Regions from separate parts of the Alteromonas sp. RKMC-009 genome, predicted to be linked through region 1. Evidence: predicted binding sites of a transcription regulator. Region 1 holds the regulator's gene; each other region holds the start of a gene.
The links. Region 1 encodes sigma-54, which starts transcription at its own class of promoters, with help from an activator protein. Its sites were predicted from a motif close to GTTGGCACGNNNNTNGNNT; they were not measured.

Region 1 (4,324 bases):
AGACCAGCCGGTAGATATACGCGGCGTACAGACCATCATTAAAAGTAACGGTTTCAATGCGAACCTGCGTACCCAACAATATGAGTTAATTGATCATGTGCAGACAATTTATTCCCCGGGCAGTTAGCCTTTTTGCAGTAATAACGCTGCTTGCTGTTGCCGGTGAGGCAATGGCCGGCTCCGGTGATTTTGAAAAGCCGATTACCGTGGATGCCAAGTCACAGTTTATCGACGGTAAGAAGAAAAAATCGGTTTTTAAAGACGATGTGAAAATCACCCAGGGTTCACTCATTATTGCCGCAGATGAAGTGGAAGCCATCGCCAGTGAAGGCGAAGGAAAAGAAATTTTTATCGCCCGCGGAAAACCAGCCAGTTATTCTCAAACCCTGGATGACGGTGCAAAGGTAAAAGCCAGCGCAAATGAAATTCGCTACGAAGTCGCCAAACAACTTATTTCCTTGCAAGGTGATGCGAAAATCCAGCAAGATACCAGCATGGTCCAGGGAGATAGCATCACCTATGACATGTCAAAAGAGCAACTTCTGGCAACCGGCGGTGAAAGTAACAGCAACGGCCGGGTAACCACGGTTTTCCGTCCTGACACAGTTAAAGAGTTGAAGGAAGAGAACAAGACTTCAGACAGCAACGAAAACGAGGGTAACTGAGTTACATGGCAACCCTGAGTGCGACTCATCTGGCAAAGTCGTATAAATCACGCCAGGTCGTCCGTGACGTTAGTTTATCGGTTTCTACCGGACAGATAGTAGGTCTGCTGGGTCCTAACGGTGCAGGTAAAACCACAACGTTTTACATGATTGTCGGTCTTGTGCCGCTGGATAAAGGCAAAATCCTCATAGATGAGCAGGAGCTGACTCACCAGCCAATGCACGAACGTGCCCGCCGGGGAATTGGTTATTTGCCCCAGGAGGCATCCATTTTCCGCAAGCTGACCGTACATGAAAACATCATGGCGATATTGCAGACGCGTAAAGACTTAAAAAGTCATCAACGTGAGCAGGAAGCGGATGCACTACTTGATGAATTTAATATTAACCATATACGTAATAGCACAGGTATGAGTTTGTCGGGTGGCGAACGCCGCCGGGTTGAAATTGCCCGCGCACTGGCAGCCAATCCGCAATTTATTTTGCTCGATGAACCCTTCGCCGGAGTTGACCCGATTTCGGTTAATGATATAAAGAAGATCATTCAGCACTTACGGGACAGAGGTATCGGTATCCTCATCACCGACCACAATGTCAGGGAAACCCTTGATGTGTGTGAAGAGGCCTATATCGTCAGTCATGGAGAACTGATTGCTCAGGGCACCGCAGAACAGGTATTAAGTAATCAAAAAGTTCGTGATGTATACCTTGGTGAGCAATTCAGGCTATAGTTAAGATATCGGGATGAGCATTTAGCGGAGATTTCGCCACCGGCACTCACACCGCTACAACCGGATGTCCTTTTTAGAGTTTATATAAGACGTAGATGAAACCATCTTTACAGTTAAAATTTAGCCAACAACTGACAATGACGCCTCAGCTTCAGCAGGCGATCAAGCTATTGCAGTTGTCTACGCTGGACTTACAACAAGAAATTCAGGAAGCCCTCGACTCTAATCCTTTGCTGGAAGTCGACGACAGCTCCGACAACGATGTAATTGAGAAAAATAACATCGATAATGATGACAGCATGCAAGAGTCTGCATCAGCCTCATCTTCTGACAGCATGGATACCGGGGAAGCACTGGAAAAGAATGATTTACCGGACGAGCTGCCCATCGACAGTACCTGGGATGAGTACATTTCTGCGTCTTCTGCACCCGCGCCCGGCCCTTCCGGTGGCGACGATGAACAAATCTTTCAGGGTGAAACCACCGAAAATATTCAGGACCATCTGCTGTGGCAAATGCGTCTGACACCTTTTTCTGATACAGACCGCGCCATTGCACTGGCGATCATCGATTCTATTGATGAGTCCGGCTATCTCACGGTTACCGTTGACGACATTCTGCAAAGCGTTAACAGTGAAGATATGGAAGAGCCCGTTGAAGAAGATGAGGTTGAGTGTGTACTTAAACGTATTCAGCTTTTTGATCCTCTCGGTTCCGGGTCCCGCACACCGCAGGAGTGCTTGTTAGTTCAGCTGGCACAATTTGCACCGGAAACACCGTGGCTGGAAGAAGCTAAACTGCTGCTCAGAGAGCATTCCGATCTGTTGGGCAGTAAAGACTACCGTACGTTAATGCGTAAAACCCGCCTGAAAGAAGATCAGTTGCGGGAAGCGATGCGTTTGCTGCAAACGCTTAATCCCCGTCCGGGCAGTGCATTAATTACGAAAGAACCCGAATATGTCATTCCGGATGTATCGGTTGCGAAGAAAAATGGCCGTTGGGTTGTAGAATTAAACCCCGACAGCCTGCCTAAGCTCAGTGTTAATCAGCAGTACGCTGCAATGAGCCGTAAAGCAAGAAACAGCAGCGATTCACAATTTATCCGCTCTCACATGCAAGAAGCTAAATGGTTCATTAAGAGCCTTGAGAGCCGGAACGATACGCTGCTGAAAGTAGCAAATTGTATTGTTCAGCAACAGATGGGCTTTTTTGAGCATGGCCCTGAAATGATGAAACCAATGGTGCTGAATGATGTCGCAGAAATGGTAGATATGCACGAATCTACTATTTCCAGGGTAACAACGCAGAAGTACATGCACACGCCCCGTGGTATTTTCGAGTTGAAGTATTTCTTCTCCAGCCACGTTGCCACTGAATCAGGTGGAGAGTGTTCATCGACAGCGATTCGCGCCCTGATTAAGAAGCTGGTTGCCGCTGAAAATCCAGGCAAGCCACTGAGTGACAGCAAGATTGCTTCGTTGTTGGCCGATCAAGGCATTATGGTTGCCCGGCGAACAATAGCAAAGTACCGGGAATCCTTGTCGATCCCGCCGTCTAACCAACGCAAAAGCCTTATCTAACTTAAGGCTGCTCAAAATAAGGAAGACGAAATATGCAAATCAACCTTTCTGGTCATCACATTGAGATCACTGATTCTTTGCGTAATTATGTCGATACTAAGTTCAGCAAACTGGAACGTCATTTTGACCACATATCAAATGTGCACGTTATTTTAAATGTTGAAAAGCTTAGCCAAAAAGCAGAAGCAACGGTTCATCTTAGCGGCGCGGAAGTCTTCGCCTCTTCCGAAAATCAGGACATGTATGCTGCCATTGACAGCATGGTCGATAAACTCGACAGGCAGGTCCTGAAACACAAGGAAAAGCTTAAAAAGCACTAATTGAATTCATGGATATACAAGCCATAGTCAGCCTGGACCGCACCGAGTGTGCGGTCCAGTGCAATAGCAAAAAACGCATTCTCGAAATCATCAGCGGGATTGCAGCTAAAAATAACCCCGATGTAGACGAAGCCACCGTGTTAAGTAGCCTGCTGGCCCGTGAGCGAATGGGCAGCACAGGTATAGGTAACGGCATTGCCCTCCCCCATGGTCGTCTGGCCGGACTGGAAAAAGTCATCGCCATTGTGGTTACCAGCACGCCCGCCATCGATTTTGATGCAATCGACAATAAACCTGTGGATATTTTCTTTACTCTGCTTGTCCCTCAGGAACAAACCGAAGGACATTTACAAACTCTGGCCATGGTTGCCGGGAAACTCAGCGATAAAGAAACCATAAAAACTATCCGCAAAGCTCAGACAAGTGATGATATTATTCGCGCATTACAGTAACTTAGTGTAATACGCACCGACAACACGTGACTTCAGGAGAAACGGCGTGAAGTTAATTATCATCAGCGGACGTTCAGGTTCAGGAAAATCAGTAGCACTTCGTGCCCTTGAGGATCTGGGGTATTACTGCGTCGATAATATTCCGGTTAATCTGCTACCAGCCCTGACACACACTGTCGCCGATGAATACGAGCAGGTAGCTGTGAGTATTGATGTCAGGAACTTGCCTAAAGAGCCTTCTGAGCTGGTTGAAATTCTCGACTACCTGCCTCAGTCATGGACTGTCACCATCGTATATATTGACGCAAGTGACGATATGCTGGTGCGCCGGTTCAGCGAAACCCGCCGGTTACACCCGCTGGCCAAACTGAATAAATCATTGTCTGATGCCATTCAGACAGAACGGGAATTACTGGCCCCCGTAGCAGAAAGAGCGGATTTGAATATTGATACCGACTCTCTGAGCATCCACCAGCTGGCAGAATTAATCCGCGAGCGTATCCTCGGTAAGAAAAGCTCACGACTTGTTCTGGTATTTGAATCATTCGGCTTTAAACACGGTATTCCCAAAGATGC
Region 2 (4,324 bases), 1.0 Mb from region 1:
CGCGGGTTCGTTATTTTGTGATTGCTTGTTGTCCTGCGGTTGTACAGCAGAATTTTCAGGCGTGTCGGGCGCGCTGGCACAGCCGCCCAATAAAAATAAACAAATAATTAAGGCGAAAGCACCTTGTCTATAAGCTGGCATAGATACCACTTTCCTTCCTTTCGTGGTGATTCATTATATTTTGAGCCCGCTGCAGAGCTTCATCCCTGCTGTAGTCCCAGTCACTATCATCATAGTTACGGGCCAAATCAAGATAATGCTCAATCCTTTGCTTACGAATTTGATGAAACGAATTCGCCGGGTCAAATTCCAACTCATTAAATACCGCCTCAACTTCTGCCAGATCAGCACCGGTTGATGTTTCTGCCGGCGTTTCCCCCAGCCAGGTTGAAAGTTGCTTTCCGGACCCCAGAGCTACAAGGCTGGTCAGAAGTAACACTGTCATTACTGCAATTTTTAAGTAATTCATGTTTTTCACCATCGTTGTTTAATTCAAGGGCCGTCCGGATCGCTTTCCTGTACTTACTTAGCGGTCGCTGCCTCCGCCATCACTGCACCTGCTGTTGCCTTGCCGGCTTTGTGGTCACGTTTGTCATAGCGATCGAACCAGTTAAAAACTGGCTGCGAGTGAATGAGACGCTCAAATGACGTTGACGGTAACGGACGGTGTTTAGTCTTCAGAAATTTCATACTGCTCCCTTGCGTGCGTAGAATTGAATTCCGGTAAATGACTTATTTACTCTCACAACTATTCCTAATATTCCAATTTCCGCGCCATATTTTTAAAGACCTTAAAGAAATGCCGCAAAAGCCACCGCCGTGCTTCAGCGTCATGACCGGCGTTTTCGTAACCTACTGTTTTATTAGACTTAAGTATTAACTCATTATCATAGAAGAAAAATCAGAGGGAAAGGATGCGGGCGATTACACCCAAACAATTTACGTGGACCTGAAAAAGAAATGATACTTTTTTACTACAGGCGGGAAATATTTTCACAGACGGGAAGGAAGGTTTTTCAGCAAGGCTCACTAACCGGGACGCAATAAAAAAAGGGCTGAGATAACTCAGCCCTTTCCGGATTATGCAGTTAAAAAGTATTATTCGCTTTTCATCGCTGTTTTCTGTTGAACGACCTTCAGGTTGTCTTCAACGTCTGTAACATCTGTGGCGTTTTTCGCAATCTCAACGGCCAGGTCACGCTCAGCGTCTGAGTCTACTGTACCGGTAAGCGTAACATTGCCCTGCTCAACATCCACGTCGATATCAAAACCAGAAATGTCAGAGTCCATCAGTAAACGGGTTTTGATTACTGTCGCGATTTTAGCATCTGTCAGTTTGCCGGTTGCAGAGTCCATATCCATGTCATCACCGTCCATAGCTTCAGAGTCATGCTCTTCTACAACGGTCAGCTGGTTATCAACATCTGTTACGCCGTCGATATTCGCTACCAGCTCTTCCGCGAGCTTTTTATCGACAGAGTTATCAACTTTACCTGTCAGAATAACTTTGCCATTCTGAACATCGGTGTTGATATCAAAAGAATTCAGATTACCGTTAAATAGTAATGTTGCTTCAGCTTTGCCGTCAATCCAGGCATCCTTGGCACCTTCCTCCCACTTGTTCGCAGTATCCATAGATCCTGCAAAAGCAGAAGTAGTTAATGTACCAGCTACTAACAGTGAAAGAATTGAACGTTTCATAATTTTGCTCTCCTTAATTATCAAGCAAAATAAATGAAGCCAACTTCATGCCAGCAAATTAAATAACTGAAAAATATGATTTTTTATAGTGGCCCCCAACTTTCCGCTCTTTCCCTTCATGCAAACTTTTCTCAGAACCCCGTATTTTTTACCTTGCATTTACAATTGCTGAAATCACCCCGTTTGATCGAACAGGACTGAAAGTCTTTATATAAGTAAGCTAAATATTTTGATTCCGGACAGTAATTTCAGCGGACGAACCATGACAACAGTACTCTCTATCATTACCCTTTTCTTTATTGTGGCTGCAATACTGCCTCACATACCCTGCCAGCACTGGTTAATCCGCGTTTGGGAGTTTCCCCGTCTGCAGCAGGCGTTTATTTTACTTGTGCTCACCTTAGTCTGGACATACTGGTATATCGAAACGCCCTTACTGGCGCTGTGCATGCAGGCCGGTGCTGTCTGTGCTTTGCTCTATCAACTTGCCTGGGTAATCCCTTATACACCGTTTTGGCGCACGGAAGTGAATCAGGTACCGGCAACTGATGACGACCGCACAATAAGCATTCTCACCAGCAATGTATTAATGACTAACGATAACTATGACGCACTGATTAATCTTACCAGGCAACGTAAACCGGATATTCTGGTGACGCTGGAAAGCAACAAAGACTGGGAGCAGGCACTGTCGGTCCTTCATGATGACTATCCTTACCGCCTCTCTTGTCCGCTGGAAAATCTTTACGGCATGCATCTTTATAGCAGGCGTCCCTTCGGCAACGAAAAAATCCGGTTCATTATTGAAGATGACGTACCGTCTATGGAAATCTGGCAGGAAATGGCGGGTACTCAGGTAAAAATCCATTTTGTACACCCTAAACCGCCAAGTCCTACAGAAAATAAATCTGCCGGACCCAGAGATAAGGAACTGACACGGGTAGGAAAAGAAATGGCAAAGTTAAAGCATCCGGCCATCGTTACCGGCGACCTCAATGATGTGGCATGGTCACCGACGACCCGAAAATTCAGAAAAATAAGTGGCATGCTGGATCCCCGTCGTGGCCGTGGATTTTTCAACACTTTCCATGCGGATTATCCGTTGCTGCGCTGGCCGCTGGACCACGTCTTTCACACTGAGCATTTTGAACTGGTCAAAATAGAAAGAATGCCCACTGTAGGCTCAGATCACTTTCCTTTACTCACAACACTGAGATTAAAAAATAATCCTTCAGTTGAACAGGCATAAAAATGTATGGTCCGCCTCGTTATTGCAACAGTAAATGTCGATAACGGGGTTGGTTATGCGCTAATGTATTCGGAGTCTGATTAGGCGCTTTCGCAACCCGCTCCACGATGAGATCCGCGCTGGATTATCCTCAAAAAACCGAAAGCTTCTGTGAGCTGTTTTTTGTGTCAGGTTTTAATCCAGTGCTTCTACCGTTTTCGTCATCATATTTATCATTGCAAACCTGGTGCTAACGCTTTGCTATTGAATGCTTGTTTAGTTTTCATTACTGCCCATGCTATTCGTACCAGCTTGTTGGCCAGAGCGACGGTTACAACATTGAATGGCTTTGTGGCGCGTAAATTAATTAGCCACTCGCCATAAATTTTACCGGTCTTATCTGGTCGGGACATGACCGCCCTGGCAGCATGGATAAACAAGGTCCGGAGCTCTTTGTTACCCCGTTTGCTTATCCCCAGTAATTTGGGTTTACCGCCAGTCGAATACTGCGCCGGAACCAGTCCCAACCATGCCGCCATGTTTCTCCCACTTTTAAAGTCAGTGGCGCTACTGATGTTGGCAATACAAAGACTCGCTGTCATGTCTCCAATACCTGGAATGGTTTTAAGAAGCTGGCCTATCGCGTTTGTTTCAACCAGTTGCTTTAGCTTTTTGTCTTGTTTCTCAATGCTCTCATTGAGAAACAGATAGTAATCGTGAAGCTCCGCAAGCTCTTGCATGAGCAGGCCCGGCAATTCCTGTCGTTGCTGAGCAAGCCAGTTAAATAACTGCTTCATCACGCTATGGCCTGTTGGCAGCGCAATGCCAAATTCGAGAAGCAATGCGCCTATGCGGGACATACATGCTGTCCGGTCTTTAATATAACCGTGCCTGGCTTTATGAATAGCGGAAATGACCTGTGCTTCTTCCGACTTTACGCTGACAAAGCGCATATTGGGTCTTGTCGATGCTTCGCATATTGCTTCTGCATCTATGAAATCATTTTTATTGCTTTTAACGAAGGGCTTTACATATTGCGGAGGGATCAGTCTGACTTTGTGCCCCATCGACTCACACTGCCTGCCGAGCCAGTGCGCACCGCCACAAGCCTCGAAAGCAATTGTGCATGGCGTTAACTGATGAAGAAAATGAATGAGTGCAGTGCGGGAAAACTTTTTGCGGATGATTTGGTTATCTGAATAATCACGGCCTATCACATGAAAGGATGATTTGCCTAAATCGATACCAAGAACTTTAATAGTAGACATGATGGTTCGCCTCTTTGATTGCCTAACTCTAAGACTAGCTTAGAGGTGAGGCGGACCATCTAATTAAACCTGTGGCTTTTCAGCTACAGGTTTCCATGAACTCTCTTTTGAGGGTATTTTGTCAGGC
Region 3 (4,324 bases), 910 kb from region 1:
TTCTCATGTTGTTTTCGTTTTTTATAAATACAAATGGGGAAGGAAAAGTGTCACACGATAGTGCAAAAAACTCAAAAGGAAGACGGCTACGTACCGGTTATAGAAGACTGATGGCATGTTCAATTAAAAACAGACAGGCACCAATCAGCCCGCCCACCAACGTACCGTTAATACGGACTTTTTGCAGATCTTTACCGATGTTCAGTTCAATTTGTTCCGCCATCTGGTTGTCATCCCATGCCAGAATGGTTTTACGGATATGATCAGTAAGAAAATCTGCGAGCTCCGGCGCCATCGCTCTGGCGGCTTCTGCGATGTGTACATCAACAGCGTTTGCCAGTTGCTCATCGTTGGCCACGGATTTACCTGCTTCCTGCAGTGCATGGGATAAACGGTTTGTGAACTTGCCGTCTGTGGCTGCAACATCATCGATTAACCAGCGTTTCACGTCGCCCCACACCTGAAACAGGTACTGCTGAAGGGTATCGTTATTCAGCAACTGGTTACGGATATTTTCCAGCTTCTCTGTCATAGCAGGGTCGGTTTCCATCCTCGCGGTGAAGTCCTCCAGCTGGCGGTCGAAACTCTTGCGTACCGGGTGTTCGCTGTCATTGGCAATATCCGCCAGAATGCTCACGATGGCTTTGGAAGCGATGTCAGCGCCCTGCTCGCTCAACCAGGTGGTCGGCAATATTTTCTCCAGTCGCCGGTACTCTGCTTTCAGCCAGCTATGCAGCTTTTCAGCAATAAACATCTGACTGTCAGGCCGGTGAGCAAGTTCTGCGATTTTATAAAGCAATTGATCCAGCACCTCCTGATGGCGCTTATCACGGGTCAGAACCCGTAACGTGCCGGCTGCGAGAGGTGAAAGATCCATTTTCAGCAGAGCCCGCTTTACTCCGCTTACCATCATGTCCTGAACGGGTTTATCATCCAGCGTGTTAATGATCCCCACCAGCGAGCGCGCAGCGAAGCGACTCAGACGGTCTGCGTTTTGAGGCTCGCGCAACCACCTTGCCATTCCCTGAGCAGGACGGGCATCATTGACCAGTTTTTCGATAGCGACTTCATTGAAGAATTTTTCTTTCACAAAGCGGGACAAATTGCCGGCAACCGCCGCTTTGTTATTCGCTACGATATTCGTGTGAGGGATTGGAAATCTGGCCGGAATAGGCCTGAACAATGCGCTGACGGCAAACCAGTCAGCCAGCCCGCCAACCAGCGCAGCTTCTGATGCCATCTTAATGAGTCCGGCCCAGGCGGGCCATGGCGTTATCCACTGCCGGTACTCTGCCAGCGTCGCAAGAATAAAGACAAACGCAGCTCCCACCAGCCAGAAAAGGGCGATGCGTTTTGCACGCCGGAGCTGCTGCTGTTTATTATCCGGTAGCACGTTTGTCCTTGTATTAATATTGCCTCATTTACCTGACTGCACGTCATCAGGCATATACATCCTATCCACTATATGGTGATGAAAGTGCAGCCGGCAAACCCTTTATGACAATTACGGGTGGTTAAATGTAAAAGGATATTAATCCCACTGCGGCGCGAAATCCGGATCCACGATACGTTCGCCGTTATCCAGCTCATCAATGCGCGCCACATCATCTTCTGACAGCGTGACAGCGGTATAATCGAAGTTCGCCTGCAAATGGTCCTTATTCGTTGATGAAGGGATGGCATGGATACCTTTTACTTCCATCCACGCCAGTACAACCTGGGCAGGATTGGCTCCGTGCGCGTCAGCAATGGCTTTGAGTTCATCATTTTTCATGACTTCGCCCACCGCAAAGGGCATATAGGCGGTAGTGGAAATACCAGCCTGCTTACAATGTTCAACCACCTGACGGTTTTGCATAAACGGGTGAAGCTCTATCTGATTAGTGAGTATCTCGCCCTCTCCCAGGATCTCAACCGCTTTGTCGATTTGTGCCATGGTGAAATTCGACACACCGATATGGCGCGTTAAACCTTCTTCTTTGGCCTGCTTCAGTGAGGCTAAATATGACTCCATGGGAATATGATCATTGGGTGACGGCCAGTGGATGAGCAGCAGGTCAACATAGGCCATTTTCAGTTTGTTCAGACTTTCATGCACAGACGGAATGAAGTGACCCTTATCAAGATGGTCGTGCCATACCTTGGTGGTCACGAACAGTTCTTCACGGGGAAGACCGGCAGTTTGAATTGCATTGCCGATTTCTTCTTCGTTGCCATAAAACTGGGCGGTATCAATATGGCGGAAGCCGGTGGAAAGCGCATCTGAAACCGTTTTTCTTGCTACCTCTCCTTCTAAACGAAACGTACCTACACCTAATTGAGGCATCGATTGCATTATCTTCTCCTGTTTTATGAATTCACCTTGTCTACGCTAAGACATTGAATACAGATTACTTCACTTTCTTCAGGTATTGGTTTTAATACTTGCATGCCAACGGCCTTATCGTGCAAATGCAAATGCATTGATAGGCTTGTGTTACGACTAAAGTTTAAGTGAACAGGACGAATACGATGCGACGCGCTATCACTCTTCTCGCTGCCGTATTGCTTTCAGGTCAGGCTTTTGCGGCGAAAGATACTTTCTTTGTAGGTGTTGAAGACAGTTCAGGCAGACAGGTCCACCCGGTAAACGGTGGCAAATATCAACCGGTACTCGATGCGGTGATGACAGCATTTGCTCTTGAAGAGGGCTTTGAACTGGAATATGTGCCCCTTCAGGGCGACGCTTACGATCAGTGGTATAAAGAAAACACGATTGATTTCCGCTTTCCGGATCACCCCCGCTGGTCTGCCACAGACGGCACGCTGTTTTACAGCCAGCCTGTGATCGGTATTTGTGAAATCACCCGCGTGTTGCCTGAGAATCAGTGGATGCGAATTCCCGACGTGACTGCACTTGGTATTATTGAAGATCAGCCGGTTTCCAGTGACTGGTTAGAACAGGAACGTAAAGGCTACACAAAAATAGTGTCATTCTCTGAGCCGACACACCTGGTAAAGGCGCTGGTTGACGGTGAGGTTGATGCCATTATCACAGACAGCGAACAGCTGAATGATGCAACTGCAGCACTGAAGCTGTCAGGTAAACGCATTGTGGCATCAGAACATATTCAGGATAAGAAAGAGAGCCTGCGGATTTCCAGTGAGCAGTATCCGGCGATGCTGGAAAAATTAGATGAATTTCTCAAAACGCACCGCGGGCTGATTGCTCAGGTTGCCCGCCGGCACGGTATTGATAACGGGCGTGCCTGTTTAAAGAAACGCCCTTCCCGTCAGTCAGAGCTGGCTGACTGATTACGTTGATGAGACTGCCGTGTACGGTGTTTTTTCACCGAGCGGCGCATACGGGTAAGGCGGGCATGATCAAGTTTACCCTGTCTTACATCCACCAGCGTTTGTGTTTCATCGTCCAGTTGCACCAGTTTACGAAGGGCATTTAACTGCTCCAGCGGCAGCTCTACCCAGGCCCCCTGCGGTAAACGCTTTTGCAACTCCACCGGTCCGTAGCGCACGCGAACGAGACGGCTGACCTGCATTTCCTGAGACTCCCACAGGCGACGTACTTCTCGGTTACGGCCTTCAGACAACGTCACGTTATACCAGCGGTTCATGCTATCTTCTTCACCGGCAGGTTTAGAACGGGCTTTGATTTCAGTAAACCGCGCCAGACCATCTTCCAGTTCAACCCCTTTGGTCAGCGTGTTCAGGGTTTTACCGGACACTTCACCGAATACGCGTACAGCATACTCACGTTCTACTTCACATTTAGGGTGCATTAAGCGGTTTGCCAGTTCACCGTCATTGGTGAACAATAACAGGCCACTGGTATTGATATCCAGGCGGCCTACGGCAATCCAGCGTCCCACGCGGATAGCAGGCAGACGGTCAAATACTGTGGGGCGGCCTTCAGGATCGTGACGGCTGCATAATTCACCTTCCGGCTTGTTATACATCAATACACGGCATACCGGTTTTTCTGCCTGACGGGATAACAGATGACCGTCTACACGGATTTGCTGGCCGGGTTCAACACGGTCGCCCAGTGTCGCAATTTTGCCATCTACCGATACCCTTCCGGCTTCTATCCACCGTTCCATTTCACGGCGGGAGCCCAGTCCCTGGTTAGCCAGGACTTTTTGCAACTTTTCACTCATTTTCTTCTCGCTTTTGTTCAGCGGTTTCAATCGCACGGTCGTCGTCAGACGGTGCCTCCAGTGTAGCCGTCGCAGGCGGCTGTTCGTTGTCTTCAAGCCCTTCAAAAACCTCAGATCCGGGTAAATCTGCCAACGACTTTAACGAAAAATAATCCAGAAACTGTCTGGTA
Region 4 (4,324 bases), 2.1 Mb from region 1:
GACATGATTTCATCCACATAGGCACGGGCGCTTTCAAAGTCATCTCTGGCAATGTAGATATTAACCAGATTACGCAGAGCAATGGGATCGTCTGAATTTATTTCAAGTGCACGTTTAAAATCTTTGATAGCGGTATCAACGTCGCCCTGACGGTAGCTGAGCTGACCTGTCAGGCGCCACAGAATGGCACTGTTATCATCAATTTCGCGGGATTGTGCGAGAAAGTCTTCAGCGGTATCTGTATCACCGGCCCGCATTGCAATTGCTGCAAGTCCGTTCAGCGCGTTGTCCTTATTATAGGGCATTGCAAGCATGTCCTGATAAGCTTGTTCAGCGCAGACATCATCGTCAAGTTTGGTACAGGCTGTTGCCCGGATCTGTAGCCAGCTTGATTTTTGTTTAGAGCCCAGACGCTTGTATTCCTGGAAATCAAGAATGTCGCGGAAGCGGTTCATAAACAACCAGGCCGTTCCCAGCGGTTCTGCAACCAGATTCAGGTCAGCGCCCATGTCGATGGCTTCCTGAAACTCCAGTTCAGCAGCACGCACATAACCGTTTTGCAGAAGCAGGCGACCCATTAATATCTTGGCAGTCAGGTTATCAGGATCTTTTTGCAGACTATTTTTCAGGTGAACAAACGATTCTTCATATCGTTTTGCATTGTAGGCTTCCAGTGCCTGTTCATAATCTTCAAAGGTTGTAGCATGGGCTGATCCAATAAGGCTCAGTCCGGCCAGACCGAAAAGCGCGCTGCGCACGCGTGAAGCTAACATCCGTTGATTTTTCATAATTCACCTGAATTTGCCGAACAAAAAAGGTGGCATTAAGCCACCTTATACGGGTAATGCCTGTTAAGGCTTAATCAAATTGATTAAGCACTACGTCTTCTGCGCCACATTGCCAGGGCACCGCCCATGAACAACATTGCGAATGTACCAGGTTCAGTTACCTGCGTTGTTGGTGGCTCTTCACCAGGCTTTTTATTAAAGCCTACGCTGGCTAACTTGAAACCGTCATCGAACATATCGTAACCGATGTCGCCGAAGACTGTGTTATACGCTCCGATAATCCAGTATTGAGAATAAACATTATCCAGACCGCTGATTTCTGCTAAATCAGTATCGTCACAGTTAAGAACATCAAATGAACCAACTGCCAGCGCATCACCTGCTATGTCGCCCCAAGTATTTACCCCTGAAGTAAGCATAGATGTATCGCTAAGTGCTGCAACAGAAACCTGTGTATCTGTTTCCTTCCACAGCCAACTAAATGTTGCACCGGTAACATTTACTTCTTCGTCGAAGGAGATCAGTACGTAGTCAAAATCTGTTTCCACATATTTCGTACTGCTCCACCAATACGACTTAATGATTTCCTGGTTATCAGCAGAGTGTGCCGGAGACGATGTTCCTTCGTCTGCATTGATTACACCATAGCCATCGCCATAGTTTTGAAGTGTGGCTGCTTCAACATTTTCGTCTTTGTAAACATAGTTACCAGAAGAATATTTAGTCGAAGCTGCTGTATCAGAGTAAGCAGAAGCGTTGATGGTTACACCATCAACTACTGCATTGCTGATACCATCACTGGCCAGACTGTACATCAAGTCATCTGCGAAATAGTCAGCTGCATTACAGCCATCACCTGTGTTGCCATCATTGCCACAGCCGTTATGCCAATTGCCTTTATAGCCAGTTGCCATAGCAGGTGCAGTAATAGCGCTTGCAAGGACGAGTGTCGTCACTGACGCGATCTTACTTATCTTCATATTAAAAACCCCTTTTATACCTCGATTTCATACCTCAATCCGATCTAAGCACTTACCGTGCCATTTTTTATTGTATTGATTTTTATAGGGAAATTTGATGTTGGATTTAGGTTTAAAAATTCCTACGTAAAAAATACTGACATGATACAAAAGTAGTTAAAGTGATTTTATTTATTATAATTCAATATGTTACTCAAAGATCTTGTAAATTAAATTGAGGTATGTCAGCTCATACTAAGTAATAGGCATTCTCTGGTATATTTGAACCGTGCGTAGTGCGGGTATGTATGAAATAATGGATTGGTCAGTATTAATTAACTTGAGGTTTTATGACGGACACAAAAAGGAAAGGCATCTACCTGTTGCCTAATTTACTTACCACCGCAGGGTTGTTCTCGGGTTTCTATGCCGTAGTCGCGTCTATGAACGGCAGTTTCGAAGCTGCTGCGGTTGCCGTTTTCGTTGCAATGATATTTGATGGACTCGATGGAAGGGCTGCAAGGATCACCAACACACAAAGTGCGTTTGGTGCTGAATACGACTCAATGGCCGACATGGTTTCTTTTGGTGTTGCTCCGGCGCTGGTTGCTTACAACTGGGGTTTAAGTGAATTAGGTAAGCTGGGATGGCTCGCTGCCTTTATATATGTAGCTGGTGCAGCGTTGCGTCTGGCTCGGTTCAATACGCAGGTGGGTATTGCTGACAAACGATTCTTTCAGGGGTTGGCAAGTCCGGCTGCTGCAGCCGTTGTATCCGGGTTGGTCTGGGTAGGCGTTGAATATGATGTGAATGGCAACGACTATGGTTTTGTTGTAGCACTGATAACCGGTGCTGCCGGCTTACTTATGGTGAGTAATTTTAAATATAACTCTTTCAAAGAAGTGAACTGGAACGGCAAAGTTCCTTTTGTTGCGCTTCTTATTATTATGCTTGTGTTTGTAATTGTGGCGACAGAGCCTGCATTAGTGCTTTTCCTTGTCTTTGCCCTTTATGCTCTTGCCGGGCCCATTAATACATTCCGTACCGTTGACAAGGTAACACTTCAGGATGTAGTGGGGGACCATGAAGAGAAGGATGCGGATTTTACTGTTGATGATGATAAGGCAGATGAAAAAACCGTTGGTGATGATGAACCAGAGCATAAGTCATAGCACCGGTTACCTGAATTAATGTAGAAAAGAGATATCAGAACAGACGAAATTAAGATGTTTGTTCATTTAATTATCAATATGTTTAAAAAGCGACCGTTCAGGTCGCTTTTTTACTTTTTACGCTAATTAAGGGTTGACGTGAAGGGGCATGTGAGTAGAATGCGCGTCCTCGGTTCAGGGAGCTGAAACAAAGCACCGGAAACGAGTTTTTGGAAAGCGTTTTGAGAAGAAAATACTTCAAAAAAATGATTGACAAAAAAATGATGCGGAGTAATATACGCATCCCGCTTGAGACGGCTAACAGCAAGGCTTAAGCAATTGTTCTTTAAAAATTTATAACAAGACAATCTGTGTGGGCACTCGTTAAGAGTGTCAACCGACGATTCATAAAAGTTTTTCGATATATTTAATTGAAGAGTTTGATCATGGCTCAGATTGAACGCTGGCGGCAGGCCTAACACATGCAAGTCGAACGGTAACAGAAATAGCTTGCTATTTGCTGACGAGTGGCGGACGGGTGAGTAATGCTTGGGAACTTGCCTTTGGGAGGGGGATAACAGTTGGAAACGACTGCTAATACCGCATAACGTCTACGGACCAAAGGGGGCTTAGGCTCCTACCTGAAGAGAGGCCCAAGTGAGATTAGCTAGTTGGTGAGGTAAAGGCTCACCAAGGCGACGATCTCTAGCTGTTCTGAGAGGAAGATCAGCCACACTGGGACTGAGACACGGCCCAGACTCCTACGGGAGGCAGCAGTGGGGAATATTGCACAATGGGGGAAACCCTGATGCAGCCATGCCGCGTGTGTGAAGAAGGCCTTCGGGTTGTAAAGCACTTTCAGTTGTGAGGAAAGGTTGGTAGTTAATACCTGCCAGCTGTGACGTTAACAACAGAAGAAGCACCGGCTAACTCCGTGCCAGCAGCCGCGGTAATACGGAGGGTGCGAGCGTTAATCGGAATTACTGGGCGTAAAGCGGACGCAGGCGGTTTGTTAAGCTAGATGTGAAAGCCCCGGGCTCAACCTGGGATGGTCATTTAGAACTGGCAGACTAGAGTCTTGGAGAGGGGAGTGGAATTCCAGGTGTAGCGGTGAAATGCGTAGATATCTGGAGGAACATCAGTGGCGAAGGCGACTCCCTGGCCAAAGACTGACGCTCATGTCCGAAAGTGTGGGTAGCGAACAGGATTAGATACCCTGGTAGTCCACACCGTAAACGCTGTCTACTAGCTGTGTGTGAATTTAATTCGTGCGTAGCGAAGCTAACGCGCTAAGTAGACCGCCTGGGGAGTACGGCCGCAAGGTTAAAACTCAAATGAATTGACGGGGGCCCGCACAAGCGGTGGAGCATGTGGTTTAATTCGAAGCAACGCGAAGAACCTTACCTACACTTGACATGCAGAGAAT

Region 2: a site for sigma-54 is predicted at 1,738-1,756, ahead of DS731_RS08810 (BON domain-containing protein). Genes of this name have one in related genera too.
Region 3: a site for sigma-54 is predicted at 2,418-2,436, ahead of dkgB (2,5-didehydrogluconate reductase DkgB). Genes of this name have one in related genera too.
Region 4: a site for sigma-54 is predicted at 1,815-1,833, ahead of xdp1 (exosortase-dependent surface protein XDP1). Genes of this name have one in related genera too.

What each region holds. Positions count from the first base shown of each region.
Region 1 is NZ_CP031010.1:1,001,572-1,005,895, reverse strand. Features, by position in the region: gene lptC (LPS export ABC transporter periplasmic protein LptC) at 1-127, shown strand, start outside; gene lptA (lipopolysaccharide transport periplasmic protein LptA) at 96-665, shown strand; gene lptB (LPS export ABC transporter ATP-binding protein) at 671-1,396, shown strand; gene DS731_RS04395 (RNA polymerase factor sigma-54) at 1,492-2,976, shown strand; gene hpf (ribosome hibernation promoting factor) at 3,009-3,296, shown strand; gene ptsN (PTS IIA-like nitrogen regulatory protein PtsN) at 3,305-3,748, shown strand; gene rapZ (RNase adapter RapZ) at 3,795-4,324, shown strand, end outside.
Region 2 is NZ_CP031010.1:1,999,304-2,003,627, reverse strand. Features, by position in the region: gene DS731_RS08820 (MlaA family lipoprotein) at 1-141, opposite strand, end outside; gene DS731_RS08815 (hypothetical protein) at 128-469, opposite strand; gene DS731_RS21940 (hypothetical protein) at 523-690, opposite strand; gene DS731_RS08810 (BON domain-containing protein) at 1,099-1,701, opposite strand; gene DS731_RS08805 (endonuclease/exonuclease/phosphatase family protein) at 1,964-2,950, shown strand; gene DS731_RS08800 (IS110 family transposase) at 3,163-4,197, opposite strand; gene DS731_RS08795 (response regulator transcription factor) at 4,319-4,324, opposite strand, start outside.
Region 3 is NZ_CP031010.1:1,909,926-1,914,249, reverse strand. Features, by position in the region: gene DS731_RS08445 (DUF445 domain-containing protein) at 98-1,393, opposite strand; gene dkgB (2,5-didehydrogluconate reductase DkgB) at 1,532-2,335, opposite strand; gene DS731_RS08435 (transporter substrate-binding domain-containing protein) at 2,512-3,294, shown strand; gene rluB (23S rRNA pseudouridine(2605) synthase RluB) at 3,273-4,154, opposite strand; gene scpB (SMC-Scp complex subunit ScpB) at 4,147-4,324, opposite strand, start outside.
Region 4 is NZ_CP031010.1:3,135,060-3,139,383, reverse strand. Features, by position in the region: gene DS731_RS13945 (tetratricopeptide repeat protein) at 1-788, opposite strand, end outside; gene xdp1 (exosortase-dependent surface protein XDP1) at 872-1,744, opposite strand; gene pssA (CDP-diacylglycerol--serine O-phosphatidyltransferase) at 2,098-2,919, shown strand; rRNA gene DS731_RS13930 (16S ribosomal RNA) at 3,327-4,324, shown strand, end outside.